Regions from separate parts of the Pantoea osteomyelitidis genome, predicted to be linked through region 2. Evidence: riboswitches for the same ligand, from Rfam matches in the RefSeq annotation. Region 2 holds a riboswitch; the other holds the start of a gene.
The links. A riboswitch is a leader RNA that binds a small molecule or an ion and turns the genes downstream of it on or off. The one in region 2 is predicted to bind thiamine pyrophosphate.
Positions count from the first base shown of each region.

Region 1: it holds a riboswitch for thiamine pyrophosphate, as region 2 does, so the genes downstream of both, thiB (thiamine ABC transporter substrate binding subunit) here and thiM (hydroxyethylthiazole kinase) in region 2, are expected to answer to the same signal.

Region 1 covers NZ_JBGFSN010000003.1:395,623-400,449, reverse strand. The annotation lists gene leuC (3-isopropylmalate dehydratase large subunit) at 1-716, shown strand, start outside; gene leuD (3-isopropylmalate dehydratase small subunit) at 720-1,325, shown strand; gene ABU178_RS04100 (sugar efflux transporter) at 1,363-2,541, opposite strand; TPP riboswitch at 2,695-2,799, shown strand; gene thiB (thiamine ABC transporter substrate binding subunit) at 2,847-3,833, shown strand; gene thiP (thiamine/thiamine pyrophosphate ABC transporter permease ThiP) at 3,809-4,827, shown strand, end outside.
Region 2 covers NZ_JBGFSN010000004.1:1,633,471-1,638,297, reverse strand. The annotation lists gene ABU178_RS12775 (PAAR domain-containing protein) at 1-1,460, opposite strand, end outside; gene ABU178_RS12780 (hypothetical protein) at 1-10, opposite strand, end outside; TPP riboswitch at 1,666-1,762, shown strand; gene thiM (hydroxyethylthiazole kinase) at 1,796-2,590, shown strand; gene thiD (bifunctional hydroxymethylpyrimidine kinase/phosphomethylpyrimidine kinase) at 2,587-3,387, shown strand; gene ABU178_RS12760 (GntR family transcriptional regulator) at 3,436-4,116, opposite strand; gene ABU178_RS12755 (mannitol dehydrogenase family protein) at 4,219-4,827, opposite strand, start outside.

The DNA of each region.
Region 1 (4,827 bases), on a different contig from region 2:
TGGTGGCGCCGGATGACACCACCTTCTCCTATCTGAAGGGCCGCCAGTTCGCGCCGCAGGGCGAGAAGTGGGAACAGGCGGTAGCGTACTGGCGTACCCTGAAGTCGGACGCCGACGCGCAATTTGATCGCGTGGTGACGCTGCATGCCGAAGAGATCGCGCCGCAGGTGACCTGGGGCACCAATCCGGGTCAGGTGATTGCGGTGGATCAGCTGATCCCGAACCCGGCTTCTTTTGCCGATCCGGTAGAACGCGCCTCGGCGGAAAAAGCGCTGGCCTATATGAACTTACAGCCGGGCATCCGACTGACCGACGTCAGCATCGACAAAGTCTTTATCGGCTCCTGCACCAACTCGCGTATTGAAGATCTGCGCGCCGCTGCGGCGATTGCCAAAGGGCGCAAAGTGGCACCGGGCGTGATGGCGATGGTGGTACCGGGTTCCGGCCCGGTGAAAGCGCAGGCGGAAGCGGAAGGTCTGGACAAAATCTTCCTCGAGGCGGGATTTGAATGGCGTCTGCCGGGCTGCTCCATGTGTCTGGCGATGAACAACGACCGTCTGAATCCGGGCGAGCGTTGCGCGTCAACCAGCAACCGTAACTTTGAAGGTCGTCAGGGTCGTGGCGGACGCACCCATCTGGTCAGCCCGGCGATGGCCGCGGCGGCAGCGGTAACCGGCCATTTTGCCGATATTCGCGAACTGAACGGAGGAGTGTGAGTCATGGCGAAAAAATTTACTCAACATAGCGGCATTGTGGCGCCGCTGGATGCGGCGAACGTGGATACCGACGCCATCATTCCCAAGCAGTTTCTGCAAAAGGTGACGCGCACCGGTTTTGGCCAGCACCTGTTTAACGACTGGCGTTTTGTTGACGATGCCGGCAAGGTGCCGAATCCCGATTTCGTGCTGAACAAGCCGGAGTTTAAAGGCGCCAGCATTCTGCTGGCGCGTGAAAATTTCGGCTGCGGCTCCTCGCGCGAGCACGCGCCCTGGGCGCTGACCGACTTCGGTTTTCACGTGGTGATCGCCCCCAGCTTCGCCGATATCTTTTACGGCAACAGCTTTAACAACCAGCTGCTGCCGGTGAAGCTGAGCGAAGAAGAAGTGGATGAGATGTTTAAGCTGGTCGCCGCCCAGCCGGGCGTGCAGTTTACCGTGGATCTGGAAGCGCAGACCGTGCGCGCCGGCGACAAAACCCACAGCTTTGAGATCGACAGCTTTCGCCGCCACTGCATGATTAACGGTCTCGACAGCATCGGCCTGACGCTGCAACACGACGACGCCATCGCCGACTACGAGCAGAAACAGCCCGCCTTCCTGCATTAATGGTTAAAACAACGGGCAACGCAGGTTGCCCGTTATTTTAGACATCCTTCACGCGCGTCGAGAGCGCAAACGCCACAATCGACAGCAGCAGCGCCAGCCAGTAAACCGCACCGTGTCCGTAATGCTCGCTGAGCACGCCTTGCAGCACTCCGGCCAGAATCATCCCGGTAGATATGGAGTTGGTAAAGAGCGTGGTGGCCGCCCCTGGCCGTCCCGGCATCAGATCCTGAAACCAGAGCATGCCGATCCCGGCAATAATGCCGATAAAGATGGCGTTAAACAGCTGCAATACCATCAGCGCGGTGCGTGACTGAAACAGCACCAGCCCCAGATAAAACAGCACCCCTGCCGCCACGGCAATCAGCATCAGCTTGCGTTTGCCCAGCCGCTTCGCATAGTGCCCTGCCAGCAGCATCACCGGAATCTCCAGCCCGGCGGCAGATCCCATCAGCAGTCCCGCCAGCTTTTCAGGCAGGCCCAGCGTGGTGCTGATCCAGAGCGGCATGTCGATGATATACATGGTGTTGCAGGTCCACATCGTCACCGAGGCGATAAACAGCAGACGCACGTTGCGATCTTTCCAGCCGCTGATTTGCGTCAGCAGCACTTCCGGTGACTGCGCAATGCGCGGCACCGAAGGCAGGGTAAACCAGACCAGAATCAGACAAACCAGGAACAGCGCCGCCGCCACCAGAAACATCACGACAAAACCGTAGTTGAGCGCCAAAGCAAAGGAGAGCGGCGGGCCGATGACCCAGGCGAGCGACAGCTGCGCCCGCATCACCGAGCTGAACATCACCACTTCGCGCGCCGAACGATCGGCATATTCACGCGCCAGGGCAAAAATCTGCGGCATCGAGACGCTGGCCAGCGCCGACAGCAACACGCCCAGGGTGATGAGCGTCAGATAGTGGCGATTAAAGGCGAAGAGTACCGCATTAATCAGCGCCATGCCGCAGCAGAACAGAATCAGCATGCGCCGGTCGCCGCGGTTGTCGGATCGCTTCGCCACCAGCAGGCTGACCACAATACCAGCGATAGCGTTAACGGTGAAAAATAGCCCGACCCAGAAAGGCCTTGCCTGCACCTCGCGCGTCAGAAACAGGCTGAGCGTAGGAGCCTGCAAGGCGCCGGCAACGCCAATCATAAAGGAAACGACCATAAAGGCCAGATAGACCGGGTTAAACCGGCGTTGTCGTGTTAACAGCGATTTCATACCGAAATCCCTTACAGGATGAAACGGAGGGGAAAGGAAAGGGTAGAAGATTTCACAGGCAAAAGGAAAAAGCCAGTAAAGTTAACGCCGTTGGCGTATTCCGTCGGGTTCGCTGTAAACCTTTCACCCGGCGACGGAAATGACTAGAATGAGCCGTTCTCAACGGGGTGCTGTTTATCGCTGCGATAAAGGGCTGAGAAATACCCGTCGAACCTGATCCGGTTAGCCCCGGCGTAGGGATTTGAGATGTCTCTCCGCTCAGATCCTTTGCGACTCATATCATCCTTCCTCTCAAGGAGCGCAAAGTGTTGAAGAAAATATTGCCCGTTCTGCTGCTGTTATCCGCACCGGCGCTGGCCGCCAAACCGGTGTTAACCGTCTACACCTATGACTCCTTTTCCGCCGACTGGGGCCCCGGTCCGGCAGTAAAAAAAGCTTTTGAGGCGCAGTGCGGCTGCGAGCTGCGCTATGTGGCGCTGGAAGATGGCGTTTCTCTGCTGAATCGTCTGCGTATGGAAGGGAAAAACAGCAAAGCGGACGTGGTGCTCGGCCTGGATAATAATCTGGTGCAGGCGGCGCAGGCAACCGGCCTGTTCGCGCCCGGCGAGGTCGATACCTCGTCGCTGACCGTGCCGGGCGGCTGGCAGAACCGCACCTTTATTCCCTTCGACTACGGCTATTTCGCTTTCGTCTATGACAAGAACAAGCTAAAAAACCCGCCGAAAAGCCTGAAAGAGCTGGTGGAAAGCCCGGAAAAATGGCGAGTTATTTATGAAGATCCGCGCACCAGCACGCCGGGATTAGGACTGCTGCTCTGGATGCAAAAAGTCTATGGCGATAAGGCGCCGGAGGCCTGGCAAAAGCTGGCGCAGAAAACCGTCACCGTCACCAAAGGCTGGAGCGAAGCGTACGGCCTGTTCCTGAAAGGCGAAGGCGATCTGGTGCTGAGCTATACCACCTCTCCGGCTTATCACATTATCGAAGAGAATAAACAGAACTACGCGGCGGCGAACTTTAGTGAAGGCCACTATTTGCAGGTGGAAGTGGCGGCACGGCTGGCAAACAGCAAGCAGCCGAAACTGGCGCAGCAGTTTATGCAGTTCATGGTTTCCCCGGCCTTCCAGCAGACCATTCCCGGCGGCAACTGGATGTATCCGGTGATCAAAAGCGATCTGCCAAAAGGTTATGACGTGCTCAGCGTGCCGCAGACCGCGTTGCAGTATACGCCGCAGCAGGTTGCCGACAATCGCGCACAGTGGATCAGCGCATGGCAACGCGCCGTCAGCCGCTGATCGCCCGCTGGCTGCTGCCGGGCCTGCTCGCCGCGCTGCTGCTGTGCGGCGTCGCGCTGCTGGCCTTTGGCGCGCTGTGGCAGGCTGCGCCGCAGATTGCATGGCGCGGCCTGCTGACTGATAGCTATCTGCATCACGTTATCGCCTTCTCTTTCTGGCAGGCGCTGCTCTCCGCGCTCTTTTCCGTGATTCCGGCGATTGCGCTGGCGCGCGCGCTGTGGCGACGACGCTTTCCCGGTCGCCAGCTGCTGCTGCGCCTGTGCGCCATGACGCTGGTGCTGCCGGTGCTGGTGGCGGTGTTTGGCATACTGACCGTCTATGGCCGCGTCGGCTGGCTGGCGCAGCTCTGCCGCTGGATCGGCATCGATTATCATTTTTCTCCCTATGGCCTGCAGGGCATTTTGCTGGCGCACATCTTTTTTAACCTGCCGCTTGCCACCCGACTGCTGTTGCAGGCGCTGGAAAGCATACCCGGCGAACAGCGTCAGCTGGCGGCGCAGCTCGGTATGCGTGGCTGGAACCGTTTTCGCCTGCTGGAGTGGCCGTGGTTGCGACGCCAGCTGCTGCCCGCGGGCGCGCTGATCTTTATGCTCTGCTTCGCCAGTTTCGCCACCGTGCTGTCATTGGGCGGCGGGCCGCAGGCCACCACTATCGAGCTGGCGATCTATCAGGCGTTAAGTTACGACTACGATCCGGGGCGCGCCGCGCTGCTGGCGTTGATCCAGCTCAGCTGTTGTCTGGCGCTGGCGCTGCTGAGCCAGCGGCTGAGCAATGCGCTTCCCACAGGCAGCAGCGTGATGCAGGGCTGGCGCGATCCGCAGGACTCGTGGTTCTCCCGTCTCAGCGATGGCCTGCTGATTGCGCTGGCGCTGCTACTGCTGTTGCCGCCGCTGCTGGCGGTGATCGTCGACGGACTGAACGGCGGGCTGAGCGGCGCGCTGCGCCAGCCTGCGCTCTGGCTGGCGGCCCTGACCTCGCTACGCATTGCGTTGGG
Region 2 (4,827 bases):
CAATCATCATTGGTAATCTCATAGAGACCTAACTGCTCGCCGATAAAATTTCCTCCTGTCTGGCCCATCCAGCCAAAAGCCTTATCGCTTCCGTATGCAATTCCACCAGATACACTGAGCGTGCAAAGCAGCGCTCCGGCTCCTCCCGCCTCTATGGTTGCAGCACCCAGAACCAGAGCGCAAACAGTATTTGCTGCGCCAGCGCTAATAATCTTAGCTCCCACAGATCCACCTACCAGACTACCCGAAAACTCACCAATGGAAGTAAACGAAGTTTTCGCACAATCTCGCCCCACCGTGCAGGCTTCGGTGATCTTCGCTGCGGTATCGAGAGCAGCCAGGCCAATGCCAATCTTTCCGGCGGTTTCCATCCACTTGACGTATTTTGCCAGCTTCTCAATATGGGTTGCATACCCTTCAATATCGCTAACGCCTGTTTCATTCCAGCGATGGGTGATTGAACGGCTGGACAGGCCAAGGGCGCTTTTCAGGTCTGTGTACTCGTTGAACATGAAACGATGCTTCATGAACATTTTCAGCACGCTATCAAGTTGGCCAAATAAACGTCGACGTTCGATAAAGAATTGTTCTCCGATCAGAGTGCCGTTGGTGATGTACTGATTTTTGTAGGTTTTCTCTATCTCGATAAGGATTTTTTCTACCTTCTCGAAATACCCCTTCACGGCTTCGGTTACCTTCCCTGAATATCCAACAACGTCATTTGCTGTAGTGGCAGCAGCAGCGAACATCTCAATAGTGTCTTTGTACTTATAGAGAAAGTTGGCTTGTTTGATAGAGAGGGGGGCTAACGCCGCATCAACGCGTGCTTTCGCAGCTTTCATATGTGCGATCTGCGCGTCGTCCTGCTTTTCAGGATCAACCAGAAGCATAATCGAACCCGCTTTATATCTTTCGCCTGCACCGTTCAGCGTGGCGAATAGTTCTTTTGCTCCTGCCGGCGGGTTTTCAGTGAACAGAAGCCGCTGCCAGGCTTCTGTCGTACCACCATAAGGGATTACGGCAAAACCTGCGTCAATGCCCTCACGCTTATCAGACCGGCGTTCTTTCTTCGCAGCCTGTGCATGCTGTGCGGGTTCTGGTTTCGTTTGGGTCAGTAGTGCGGCGGGTAAAGCAGCCGCAGCCGCTAAATCTGTAGGAGGGAGTCCTGAGGGTTCTTCTTTTATATAAACAGGGTATGAATTAGCGGGTAAGAATTTAGCCTTACAGGGACATGAACTGTAGCTGTCAAGCGATCCTGCAATGCGTTTATTTTCGGAGCCAGATGTATAAAAAGCGATCCCCCCGATAATTTTATATGTCTTTCCGTCTTTGCCACAGGTAACAGGATCGCCTTCCTGTGCCTGGGGTTTATTGAAGGCGACACCGTGCGCCGATCCAGCGATTATCTTGCCTCCGCAGGTGGTTTTGTCCCCCTGGCACAACACAATACCTTTAAGCATAATTCCCTCTGCTTATTGTGGTTATCCTTCCGGCAGCATTGTACAAAACATATCCATAAGGGCAAAAAATATCAGTCTTAAGCTAAATTTCGGTTGGTATCTTTTGTGTTTTCGGGATGGTTCGGCGGGTCGAAGCGATAACCGAAGGGCGAGCTTGCATCCACAGCTTCCTTCCCCTAATCTGGCAAAAAGTAAGCTAATTTTTACCAATGACTCGGGGTGCCCTTCTTTGTGAAGGCTGAGAAATACCCGTATTACCTGATCTGGATAATGCCAGCGTAGGGAAGTCAGATGCCTGACCGCATTCGCCTTCTTGATCGCCGGTTGGGAGTTTTATGACACATCAACCTGATCCTCTTTCTGATGCGCATGTCGCGCAGTCCCTTCACTTGTTTCGCAGCCAGCCGCCGCTGGTGCACTGCATGACCAACGATGTGGTGCAAACCTTTACCGCCAATGTACTGTTAGCACTTCAGGCTTCACCGGCAATGGTGATTGATGCTGAAGAGGCCGCGCAGTTTAGCGCCATCGCTGATGCGCTGTTGATTAACGTCGGCACCCTGACGCACGAGCGACGCGACGCCATGCACACTGCCGTGACGGCTGCCGTTGCGGCCAACACCCCCTGGACGCTCGATCCGGTCGCCGTGGGCGCGCTCAGGCTGCGCAGCGATTTCTGCCAGCAATTGCTCAATGCCGCACCGGCAGCGATTCGGGGCAACGCGTCGGAAATTCTGGCGCTGGCGCAACATGAGCAGGGCGGCCGTGGCGTCGACAGCCTGCACCAGGCAGAGGCGGCCCTGACGGCGGCACGGCAGCTGGCACAAAAATATCACAGCATCGTGGCGGTAACGGGCGAGGTCGATTACGTTACCGACGGTGCGCGCACCCTGCGCGTCACCGGCGGCAGCGCATTGATGACGCGGGTAGTGGGCACCGGCTGCGCGCTCTCCGCGGTGGTAGCGGCGTTTACCAGCCTGCCTGGCGATCGGCTGGTTAACGTAGCCAGCGCCTGCCGCGTCATGGCGCTGGCGGGCGAACAGGCGACGCAGCGCGCGAGCGGGCCAGGCAGCTTCGTTCCCGCCTTTCTTGATGCGCTGTGGACTCTTGAGCCGGAGGCCGAGCGATGAAACGCATTAACGCACTGACGATTGCCGGTACCGATCCCAGCGGCGGCGCGGGCATCCAGGCCGATCTGAAAGCCTTTTCCGCCCTCGGCGCTTACGGCGCCAGCGTAATTACTGCGCTGGTGGCGCAAAACACCCGCGGCGTACAGCAGGTTTATCGCATTGAACCCGATTTTGTCGGCGCACAGCTCGATTCCGTGCTGGATGATGTGCGCATCGACAGCGCCAAGATCGGTATGCTGTCGGAAACCGCCATCGTAGAGGTAGTAGCGGAAAAGCTGAAACGCGCAGAGATTCCGTTTGTGGTACTTGATACCGTAATGGTGGCGAAAAGCGGCGATGCACTGCTTTCAACCCAGGCGGTGGCCAGCGTACGCGAGCGTCTGCTGCCGCAGGTTTCGCTGATTACCCCCAACTTACCCGAAGCCGCCGCGCTGCTGGAAACTTCTGTGGCGCAAACCGAGGCGGAGATGCTTGAACAGGGAAGGGCGCTGCTGGCGCTGGGCTGTCAGGCGGTGCTGATGAAGGGCGGCCATCTCAGCGACAGCGAAAGCCCGGACTGGCTGGTCACGCCACAGGGCGAGCAGCGCTTTAGCGCGCCGCGCGTAAACACCCGCCATACGCACGGCACCGGTTGCTCACTGTCGGCGGCGCTGGCGGCGCTGCGACCGCGCCATCACGGCTGGGCGGAAACCATCACCGAGGCAAAAGCCTGGTTGCAGGAAGCGCTGGCGCAGGCGGATACCCTGGAAGTGGGAAAAGGCATCGGGCCGGTGCATCATTTTCACCGCTGGTGGTAGAGGGGCCACCGCCGACGGCCCGTGAGTTGCGTGCTGGCTGGCCCGGCTTTACTCAAACCACTCGCTGTTGCGTTCGGCGATGGGCGTAATCGAGAAAATCATCTCCTGCAAATGGCGACGCATCGCGGCTTCGGCCGCGTCAGCGTCATGAGCCTCCAGCGCGGAATAGATCTCTTCATGCTGCTCAATCAGGCTTTCCGGCGGCGAGACTTCACTCAGGGTCAGAAAGCGCACGCGATCCATGGTGGCCTTGATGTTCTCTACCGTTTCCCACGCCAGCGTACAGTTGATGCTCTCGGCAATCAGACGATGAAATTCATCATCCAGCGTGAGAAAGGCCTGGCTGTCATGACGCTCAGCGGAGAGTTGCTGTAACTGCAGATTGTGCGCCAGCGCCATCAGTGCCGCAGGCTGAATCTCCAGCGCGGCGCGGCGCACAACTGCCACTTCAACCGCTTCACGGATAAAACGACCGTCAGCTACCCGCCGGGCGGAGATTTTTCGCACAAAGGTTCCGCGCTGCGGCAGCACCTGAACCAGCCCCGCCTCTGCCAGCTTGATAAAGGCTTCGCGCACCGGTTGGCGGGACACGCTAAACCGCGTGGAAACCTCTTTTTCCGACAGCAGCGAGCCTGGGTTAATCACACAGGTCACGATATCTTTACGCAGATAGCGATAAATCTGCTGGTTCACCGGCTCGCTGGTAGTAATGGTGTAGGCGATTGACATGCGGCAATGTCCGTATTACGGCTGGCCTGCGCCAGCCCGATTTGGAAAGATTCAGTCTAATCAGCGCGCTTCGCCTGCGCCAGCGGTTTTGCTACTGAACAATCAGTAGCTGGCTATCACCTGCTGCACCGTGGCGCGAGCGCCCTGCTGACAGAGCTGGTTGTAAAGCTGACAAAGTCGCGTAACAAAAGCGTCATTTTGCGCTAAATCCTCAGCAAAAACCGTTTTTAGCGCCAGCAGAGCGCGAACCCGCGCCTCGCCATCTTCACTTTGTGCCACGCACTGCGCCAGCTCCGCTTTCAGCGGATCCTTGATCTCAATAACCTTGCCTTGCTCATCGACGCCGCTGACGTAACGCATCCATGCGGCCACGCCCAACAGCAGCAGGTCACAGCGGCTGTCGTGAGCTAAATGCCAGCGCACGCCGTCGAGCAGGCGTTGCGGCAGCTTTTGCGTACCGTCGGTGGCAATCTGATAGGTGCGATGCTTGATGGCAAGGTTCTCATAACGCGTAATCAGCGAGTCGGCATAGGCCGTCAGATCCACTCCGGTGGTACGCAGCGTCGGTGCCTGTTCCTGCAACATCAGCGCACGGGCGGCCTGCTTCAAATGCGGGTCGGCCATGCAATCGCTGATGTGCTGATAGCCCGCCAGATAGCCGATATAAGCGAGGAAAGAGTGGCTGCCGTTCAGCATGCGCAGCTTCATCTC